Linked DNA regions of Mesorhizobium shangrilense. The protein of the gene in region 1 binds, or shares a complex with, the protein of each later gene. Links are inferred from orthologs where the notes say so. Each region holds a gene or a part of one and is shown in the gene's direction. Other genes may lie near its edges.

Region 1 (4,888 bases):
AGGAGCGGGCTGCTTTGCACGACGATTCCGGCGTTCATCAATCAACCGTCGCAAGATGCTGGAATCATTACGCAACGTTAATGTCGACGTTCAGCTTCGGTTCACATCGCGAACGATACTCCTCAGGCGTCAGAACGAAGGAGTATTTCATGAAACGTCTCGCTCTCGTTGCCGTCGCGCTTTCCATGCTGGCGCCCGCGGTGCAGGCGCAAGCCGCGCCCTCCCATGCGCCGCAGGCCAGCGTCGAATATGTCTCCGACAGGCACGGGCCGCAGCGGCACGACTCCCGCAGGCACGAGCGCCGGGAGTACGACGCCCGGGATCGCCGCCATCAGAGCAAAAAGTATGAAACGCGCCGGGACTACGAACGCAGGCACCACTGGAAGCGCGGCCACAAGTATTCGGACTGGAAGCGCCATCGCGCGGTGCGAAACTGGCACCATCACGGCCTGAGGCGGCCGGGACACGGCCAGCACTGGATCAAGGTCGACAACGACTATCTGCTGGTCGGGATCGCCTCGGGCCTGATCGCCGGCATCGTCGCCGGACGCTAAGCCGAGTTGAAACCGGGAATGCGAAGGCGGCCAGAACTGGCCGCCTTCTTCATTCATGCAGCCTGGGCGCATCGGTTGGATCGCGCCATGTCCAGGCGCGGCGGCACGGCGCCGCTACGGCGCTCGAAGTGATAGGAGAGCAGGGCGACGAGCGACGCCAGCAGCATCGCGCCGACGCCGAGCAGCGGAAGGCTGCGATAGCCGTGGCCTGCGTTGAGGATCATCGCGCCGACCGATGCGGCCAGGGCGATGCCGATATTGAAGCCCGACGGGATCATCGAGGATGCGAGGTTGGGGGCGTCGGCGGTCCAGCGGAGAATGCGGGTCTGGACGGGCGTGCCGATGGCGAAGCTGAGGCAGCCCCAGACCGAAATCACGCCGACCATGGGAATCGGGTAGGGGCTCGCCAGATACATCGCCGCAAGCACGACCGCCTGCATCGCCGTCAGAGCAATGAGGGAGGGCATAAGCTTCCAGTCTGCAAGCTTTCCGCCAAGGAAGACACCCAGCGTCGCGCCGACGCCGTTGAGCAGCAGCACCCACGGCACGAACGCGGCATCGAGCCCGGTGACCTCCTGAAGCATGGGGGCGATATAGGTGAACGGCACGAACTGGCCGATCATCAGCATCAGCATGAGGATGAGGGAGGTCCAGACCTGCTGGCGGCCGAGGACGCGCACCTCGCGTCTGAAGCCGGCAGGACGGTCCGACGATCCCGTGTTGCGGGGCAGGAGAAGCAGCATGGCGGCAGTGGCAAGAAGGCCGAGGCCGAACATCGCCCAGAACGTGGCGCGCCAACTCCAGAGATTGCCGATTGCAGTGCCGGCGGGGACGCCGACGATGTTGGAGATGGTCAGGCCGGCGAGGACCAGCGCGACGGCCGTGCCGCGCTGGTCCTCGCGCACCAGCCCCACGGCCACCACCATGGCCACGCCGAAATAAGCGCCGTGCGCGATCGCCACGGCGACGCGGATCGCCAGCATGGACGCGAAGTCGGGCGCAAGCGCGCAGGCGAGCTGGCCGAGGGTGAAGGCGATCGCCAGCCCGACCAGCAGCGTCTTGCGCGAAAGCCGTGCGGTCGCGAGCGTCAGCAGCGGGCCGCCCACGGCGATGCCGATCGCATAGCCGGAGACGAGATAGCCCGCCGTGGGGATGGACACGTCGAGGCCTTGCGCCACCTGCGGCAGGACGCCGGCGATGACGAACTCCGTGGTGCCGAAGGCGAAGGCGGCGATGAACAGGGCGAGAAGCGGGAGAGACATGGGCCGACCGGTGAGTTGGGTGGCCGTCAAATCATGGGTCGCGCGATACGGCAACCGAGAGTTTGTGAGGCGGGGTTCAGCTTTTCTTGATGCCAGCCGAGAGTTGCACGGCTCGCGCGCTTGGTCGTGAACTGCGGCCGGGCCGTGACATTGCGCGTTCGCGCAAGTTGAGACGAACGCGTGCGGCCATCAGAATGCAAGGCGAAGGCGGAAGCAGCAAGCGCGGAGCCAGCCCGCGCCATCGGAGGGGATCGGCCGCTCCGACCGTGGCGACGGCCTCGCCTTCAACGGAGGTAGTGCTATGTGGCGATCGCCATTCGGCATTACCCTTAGAATCACAAGGACCCGGACGGGCTGGACAATCTCGTTCCGGGTCCAAGTGATCATCTAAGGAAAGGATCGGCGGAGCAATCCGCCGATCCGCTCCGGAAACATAGGCGATTTCCGAGGTTTTTCCAATATGCCTGCTACAGGCGCGTCGTACAGCCGGCGCGCCTGCCCTCGCTTTCAGCAAAAACTCGACGGGCCTGTGAATCGCGGGTATGCGTGCCCTGCACCGGTCGCGCGCCAGGCACTCCGCGCCTATATGTATCGGCAACCGACAGCGAGGCCATGCGCTTTTCACCCAACTTCCTTGACGAGATTCGCGACCGCGTGCCGATTTCATCGGTCATCGGCGCGCGCGTGTCGTGGGATCGCAGGAAGACCAATGCCGCCAAGGGCGACTGGTGGGCGTGTTGCCCGTTCCACGGCGAGAAGAGCCCGAGCTTCCACTGCGAGGACAAGAAGGGCCGCTACCATTGCTTCGGCTGCGGCGTTTCGGGTGACCATTTCCGGTTCCTGACAGAGCTGGATGGCCTGAGCTTCCCGGAAGCCGTGGAGCGGATGGCCGACATGGCCGGAGTGCCGATGCCGGCGCGAGACGTTCATGAGGAAAGGCGCGAGAAGGAGCGCGCCAGCCTGCATGACGTCATGGAGCTGGCGACGCAGTTCTTCGAGCAGAAGCTGCAGACCGCGGAAGGGGCAAAGGCGCGCTCCTATCTGCGCGAGCGCGGGCTGGCGCCAACGACGCAGCAGGCGTTCCGGATCGGCTATGCGCTGGACAGCCGCAACGCGCTGAAGGAGTTCCTGGCCGGGAAGGGCGTCGAGAAGGCGCAGATGGAAGCCTGCGGCCTGACCGTCTTCGAGGACGTGCCGGTCTCCTACGACCGATTCCGCGACCGCATCATGTTTCCGATTCCGGATTCGCGCGGGCGCATCATCGCCTTCGGCGGACGCGCGATGGCGAGCGATGCGCTGGCCAAGTATCTCAACTCGCCGGAGACCGAGCTCTTCCACAAGGGCAACGTCCTCTACAATTTCGCCCGCGCCCGCAAGGCCCTGCACAAGACCGAGACGGTGATCGCGGTCGAAGGCTACATGGACGTGATCGCGCTGGCGCAGGCGGGCTTCGAGAACGTCGTGGCGCCGCTCGGCACCGCCTTGACGGAAAACCAGCTTGAACTCCTCTGGCGCATGGCGCCGGAGCCCTTGCTCTGTTTCGACGGCGATCAGGCCGGCCTCAAGGCCGCCTGGCGGGCGGCCGACCTGGCGCTGCCGGTCGTCGAGGCGGGCCGCACCGTCCGATTTGCCCTGCTGCCGGAAGGCAAGGATCCGGATGACCTGGTGCGCAGCGACGGGCGCGAGGCGTTCAGCGCAGTGCTTGGCGAGGCCCGGCCGCTGGTCGACCTCCTGTGGTCGCGCGAGACGTCCGGCCGGACCTTCGAGACGCCGGAGCGGCGCGCCGATCTCGAGAAATCGCTGCGCGAACTGACGTCGCGCATCAAGGACGAGAGCCTGCGCTATCACTATCAACAGGAGATGCGCGATCGCATGCTCCGCTTCTTCGGCTCGACGAGACCTGCGCGCCGCGGTCCGCCAGGAGGAGGGGGCGCCAAGGACCGTCAGGCGGGTCCCTGGGCTTCCCGGGGCGGCGGCAATCCGATCACCGAAAGCCTCGGGCGCTCGGCCCTGCTCAAGCGCAGCGGCGACGTGATGCCGTTGCGCGAGGCGACCCTGGTCGTCGCCATCGTCAACCACCCGGCGCTGGTCGAGGAGTATTTCGAGCATGTCGAATTCCTCGACCTGACGAACGCCGAGCTGCGCCGCCTTCACGCGGTGCTGCTCGACACCTTGGCCCACGACGTGAACGCGGATCGTGACGCGGTGATCCACGGCATAGCGGAAGCCGGCATTACGGAAATCTGGGAAAGGGCGGTGGAACTGGTCAAAAGGGCGCGCCAGTGGCCGGCCCTGGCGGAGGCCGCCGCAGAGGATGCGCGCGACGCATTCGCGCAGGCGCTCCACTTGCACGTCTCCACCCGCACCTTACATAGGGAGCTGAAAGCGGCGGAAACGGCGCTTGCGACCGATCCGTCGGACGAGAACTACCTGCATCTCGTAGAGGTCAAGGCACAAATGCGCGACGCGCAGGCAGCCGAGGCGCTGATCGAGGGGTTTGGGGTTTCGTCGGGGCGCAGCGGCATGAGTTGAGCCAAGTCGTGCTTCACACCATGCAGCCAACGATGGCGATTTTCTGCGAATTCGATGCCGAGGGCGGGCAATGCGCCCTTCGCTTCGATCGAGAGATCGCTTGAGCGTGGCGTCGTGTGGAACCGATGCAGCCGTCGGGTTCTGCGGCAATTGATTCGCTTTTTTAACGCGAATCATGCCAGAGGCGCTTGACGACCCATGGGAATGTCGGAATCAGGACGATTCGGGAAGCGAGCGTGCGGTATAGGCCGCGTAACATCAACAGTGTGTAGCGCTGATGGACTGGACGGGGAACGCGCCCCGCCCCAGATATCGGCGTTAGCACAGGCATAGGGCGCCCGGTACTCGCGGGCCCTTTCGGCGTCAGGTCCATAAGGACACAAGGATGCCGCCAGACGCAACGCAGCGCGGCGGCTCGGAGAAAGCAAGGCATGGCGACAAAGGAAAAGGAAGAGGTCGAGACCGAACGCGAGGGCACGACCGACGGCCCTCTGCTGGACCTTTCCGACGATGCAGTCAAGAAGATGATCAAGGCCGCCA
Region 2 (4,777 bases), 1.5 Mb from region 1 along the record:
GGGCAAGCCTACCGCGACGCAAGACGCGCCGATTGGGGCGACGCGCTTTAGGGCGAAATCCTGGCAGCGAGATGCATCGCGTTTCGGCGCCGATGCCGTTGCGCGCGCACACCCGCTTCGCCTATGACTCGGACCCCTCCAACCTTGCACCTGCAATGAGCCTCGGCGAACCATGGACAAAGATCAGCTCCTGAAAGAGATCAACCGCGATCTTCCCGAGTTGGACTGGAAGGAAGGAGCTCGAGAATACCTTCAGAGCTATTTTACGAAGTATGATCGCTCGACCGTGGAGCACATGTCCTTCGCGAAGCCGCTGTTGCCGATCACACCGGAAGACCCGACAGGAAGCCTGATCGAATCGGTCTCCTACATCGCAAACTTTTCCAACGCAGTACGGCTTCTCGCCCTTCCCCGGGAAGCCCGCATTCTTGACGTCGCCTGTGGCGGCGGCTGGCTGTCGCACTGGCTCTCGCGACTTGGATACGACGTCTACGGGATAGACATCTCCGCCGACTTCATCGAACTGGCACGCAAGAGGATCGAGCGCGATCCGCATGTCTATGCCGCTGGCGCCGCCGAATTCGAGGTGCTGGACATCGAGACGACGCCATTGCCCGCTTCACGCCAGGGCAGCTTCGATGCCGTCATTCTGGAATCGTGCCTTCATCACTTCTTCGACCCCGTTACGGCGCTCGAGCACATTCGCGAGGGATTGAAGGAGGGCGGCGTCGCACTGATCGTCGAGGGCGAGAACCGGCAAGGCCCTATCCGGACGGAATATCTGGACGTCATGCTCGAAACCAGGACATTGGAGCGTCCGTATAGCCGCGAGACGCTGTTGAAGGCGCTGACCATGGCCGGGTTGGGCGAAGTCAGCTTCCTCGGATGCATCGATGGCTACATTTCCGAGCACGATCCCTCACGCGCGCAGTTGCTCGACTTGCTCAACGCGACCACCCACGGTCGGAACACATGCGTCGCCGCGGCGGATCCGACGGCTTTGCGACGCATCATCCCCGGGTATGGGGCGATCCCGGACACGCCGGTTACGCAGCCGCCCGCGCCGACGCCCCGCTACCCCTGGATACGGGGTCCGCTTCGCCGCGCGTTGCGACATTTGCGCGACAGGCTGTCCTGACCCTGATCGGCAAGGGTGACTTCGCCGTATGCGAAGAATGTTCTTGCTCCGTTCTGCGTCCGTGAGTAGATTCCACGCGCGAGTCAATCGGTTTCAAGGTACGTAGCGATCCTCCTGTGGATGGATGTCGTTTCGTTGTGAATTGCGGGATTCGGCGAGCGAAAATCGCCCCTCCTGCGAGCGCATCTGCTAGGCGAGACCCTGGGGCAGGGTGACGGGAAGATATGGCAGAAGCAGCACGTAAACTCAGCGTGGCGGAAGCGCCGCTGCACCGCGAGGCGCCGAACAATATCGAGGCGGAGCAGGCGCTGCTCGGCGCCATACTCGTCAACAATGACGCCTTCTATCGCGTCTCCGACTTCCTGAAGCCGGCGCATTTTTACGAGCCGCTGCACCGCAAGATCTTCGAAGTCGCCGCGCAGCTCATCCGCATGGGCAAGATCGCGACGCCGATCACGCTGAAAACCTTCCTGCCGGCCGACGAGAAGGTCGGCGACATCACTGTAGCCCACTATCTCGTGCGGCTTGCCACCGAGGCGGTGACCGTCATCAACGCAGTCGACTACGGCCGTGCGATCTACGATCTGGCGACCCGCCGCGCGCTGATCACCGTCGGCGAGGACATGGTCAACATCGCCTACGACGCCCCCGTAGACATGGCCCCCGCAGAGCAGATCGAGGACGCGGAGCGCCGACTTTTCGAGCTGGCCGAGACCGGCCGCTACGACGGCGGCTTCGAGAGTTTTTCGGACGCGATCAAGACGGCGATCGACATGGCCAGCGCTGCCTATATGCGCGATGGCCACCTTTCCGGCATCGCGAGCGGCCTGCGCGACCTCGATGCGCGCATGGGCGGGTTGCAGCCGTCCGACTTGATCGTGCTCGCCGGACGCCCCGGCATGGGCAAGACCTCGCTGGTCACCAACATCGCCTTCAACGTGGCGCATGCCTACGAGCCGGCCCAACAGGCCGACGGCTCGTTCAAGGCGGCCAATGGCGGCGTCGTCGGCTTCTTCTCGCTCGAAATGTCGTCGGAGCAGCTCGCTACCCGTATCATCTCCGAGCAGGCCGAGGTTCCCTCCTCGAAGATCCGGCGCGGCGACCTCACCGAATCCGATTTCGAGAAGCTGGTCGGCTGCACCCAGATGCTGCAGAAGATCCCGCTGTTCATCGATTCGACAGGCGGCATCTCGATCGCCCAGCTGGCGGCGCGGGCCAGGCGTCTGAAGCGGCAGCGCGGGCTCGACCTGATCATCATCGACTATATCCAGCTGATGCAGGGATCGAGCGCCAAGGCCTCTCAGAACCGCGTGCAGGAGATCACCGAGATCACCACCGGCCTGAAGGCGCTCGCCAAGGAACTCAACGTGCCCATCATCGCGCTGTCGCAGCTGTCGCGTCAGGTCGAGAACCGCGAGGACAAGCGTCCCCAGCTCTCGGACCTGCGCGAATCGGGCTCGATCGAGCAGGACGCCGACGTGGTGCTCTTCGTCTATCGCGAGGAGTACTACCTGAAGAACAAGGAGCCGAAGCCCGGCACCGAAGAACACCTGAAGTGGGAAGGCGAGATGAACGATTCGCGCGGCAAGGCCGAATGCATCGTCGCCAAGCAGCGCCACGGCCCCACCGGCACGGTTTCGCTGGGCTTCCAGGGCGAGTTCACGCGCTTCTTCGACCTGGCAGAGGAGCATCACCTGCCAGAGAGGTTTGGAATTGAGTGATCGCTCGTCGTCCCTCCCCACGCAGGGAGGGCTAAACCCTGGCTAAACCCCGCATCACCTTCATCTGCCAGTCCTGCGGCGCGGTCTCAAATCGCTGGGCAGGCAAGTGCGACGCGTGCGGCGAGTGGAACACGATCGTCGAGGAAGGCCCGTCTGGCGGCGGCATAGGCGGCGGCCCGGGTGGTCTGCGCTCTTCGCGGAAGGGACGTCCGGTCGCCCTCGCCAGCCTGTCGGGCGAAATCGAGGACGCTCCGCGCATCGTTTCGGGGATCGGGGAGCTGGACCGCGCCACGGGCGGCGGCTTCGTCCGCGGCTCGGCGCTTCTTGTCGGCGGCGATCCCGGCATCGGCAAGTCGACGCTGCTCATGCAGGCGGCAGCGGCGCTTGCACGCAACGGTCACCGGGTGGTCTACGTTTCGGGCGAGGAAGCGGTCGCCCAGGTGAGGCTGCGCGCGCAGCGGCTCGGTGCGGCCTCCGCGCCGGTGGAACTGGCCGCCGAGACCAATGTCGAGGACATCCTCGCCACGCTTGCCGAAGGAAAACGTCCCGACCTGGTGATCCTGGATTCGATCCAGACGCTGTGGACGGATCTGGCGGATTCCGCGCCCGGTACGGTGACCCAGGTGCGTGCGTCGGCGCAGTCGGTGATCCGCTATGCCAAGTCCACGGGATCCGCCGTGGTGCTGGTCGGGCACGTGACAAAGGAAGGCCAGATCGCCGGACCGCGAGTGGTCGAGCACATGGTCGACGGGGTTCTATATTTCGAAGGCGAAGGGGGCCATCACTACCGCATCCTGCGCACCGTGAAGAACCGCTTCGGTCCGACCGACGAGATCGGCGTCTTCGAGATGTCCGACGGCGGCTTGCGGGAAGTTTCCAACCCCTCGGAGCTATTCCTCGGCGAGCGGCACGCGAAGGCGCCGGGAGCCGCTGTCTTCGCCGGCATGGAAGGCACACGTCCCGTGCTGGTGGAAATCCAGGCACTGGTGGCGCCCTCCCCGCTCGGCACGCCCCGCCGGGCGATCGTCGGATGGGACGGTCCGCGCCTGTCGATGGTGCTGGCCGTCCTCGAGGCGCATTGCGGGGTGCGATTCGCGACCAACGACGTCTACCTGAACGTCGCAGGCGGCTACCGCATTTCGGAGCCCGCCGCCGACCTTGCGGTCGCGGCAGCTTTGGTGTCGTCGCTTACCGGACTTGCCCTGCCCGCCGATTGCGTCTATTTCGGCGAAATCAGCCTTTCGGGGGCGGTGAGGCCGGTGGCGCATGCGCAACAGCGGCTGAAGGAAGCGGAGAAGCTGGGGTTTGGACAGGCGGTCATGCCTGCCGGACTCGAGGAAACGTCGGCCGCCATGGTGCGCCGCTCCTTCCAGCCTTCGACGTTGGCCGACCTCGTGGCACGGATAGCAGGCTCTCGACGCGGCCGTCCGGACGACGACTGATACGGAATTTGGCGGAGCGAGGCCCACTATATGCCGATCACCCTGCTTGACGGAGTTCTCGTCGGCTTCACTCTGGTCTCGGCAATGCTCGCGATGGTCCGCGGCTTCTCCCGCGAGATCCTGTCCATTGCCTCGTGGGCGGCAGCGGCGGCAGCGGCCTTCTTCTTCTATCCGGCCGTAGTGCCCTATGTGCAGCCCTACATCGACAACGAGCAGCTGGCGATGATCGCGGCTGCGGCCGCCGTTTTCGTCATTGCGCTGATCGTGGTGACCGTCATCACCATGAAGATCGCCGACTTCATCATCGATTCGCGCGTCGGCGCGCTCGACCGCACGCTCGGCTTCCTCTACGGCGCGGCGCGCGGCATCCTGGTGGTTGCCGTCGGGCTTCTGTTCTTCAACTGGCTGGTGGGAACAAACCAGCCGGGCTGGGTGGCCGAGGCCAAGTCCCGCCCGTTGCTCGAAAGCATTGGCGC

The links.
Region 2: the proteins of dnaG (region 1) and PD284_RS17475 are in contact, whole or in part, in a crystal structure (PDB 2R6A), measured with the Geobacillus stearothermophilus proteins. The link is inferred for Mesorhizobium shangrilense from one-to-one orthologs. Residues at the interface, in WP_049624496.1 of Geobacillus stearothermophilus: Lys456, Leu457, Leu458, Pro459, Ala460, Asn463, Ala464, Leu467, Leu535, Leu536, Ile537, Ala538, Gln544, Glu545, Asp548, Tyr549, His552; in WP_033016901.1 of Geobacillus stearothermophilus: Ser13, Glu15, Ala16, Gln18, Glu91, Leu92, Asp94, Ala95, Val96, Pro97, Thr98, Ala99, Ala100, Asn101, Tyr104, Tyr105, Ile108.

What each region holds. Positions count from the first base shown.
Region 1 is NZ_JAQGPN010000001.1:2,092,038-2,096,925, forward strand. The notes cover bases 1,960-4,888. They hold dnaG (DNA primase), read left to right. Parts: upstream 1,960-2,428; coding sequence 2,429-4,348; downstream 4,349-4,888. Other genes in these bases: rpoD (RNA polymerase sigma factor RpoD), read left to right, coding at 4,780-4,888. Also shown: PD284_RS10235 (RcnB family protein), read left to right, coding at 150-554; PD284_RS10240 (MFS transporter), read right to left, coding at 608-1,816. UniProt on the Escherichia coli protein: RNA polymerase that catalyzes the synthesis of short RNA molecules used as primers for DNA polymerase during DNA replication.
Region 2 is NZ_JAQGPN010000001.1:3,610,987-3,615,763, forward strand. Bases 793-3,610 are described here. They hold PD284_RS17475 (replicative DNA helicase), read left to right. Parts: upstream 793-1,362; coding sequence 1,363-2,859; downstream 2,860-3,610. Other genes in these bases: PD284_RS17470 (class I SAM-dependent methyltransferase), read left to right, coding at 793-1,138; radA (DNA repair protein RadA), read left to right, coding at 2,898-3,610. Also shown: PD284_RS17465 (small ribosomal subunit Rsm22 family protein), read left to right, coding at 1-51; more of PD284_RS17470, read left to right, coding at 173-792; more of radA, read left to right, coding at 3,611-4,301; PD284_RS17485 (CvpA family protein), read left to right, coding at 4,332-4,777. UniProt on the Escherichia coli protein: The main replicative DNA helicase, it participates in initiation and elongation during chromosome replication. Travels ahead of the DNA replisome, separating dsDNA into templates for DNA synthesis.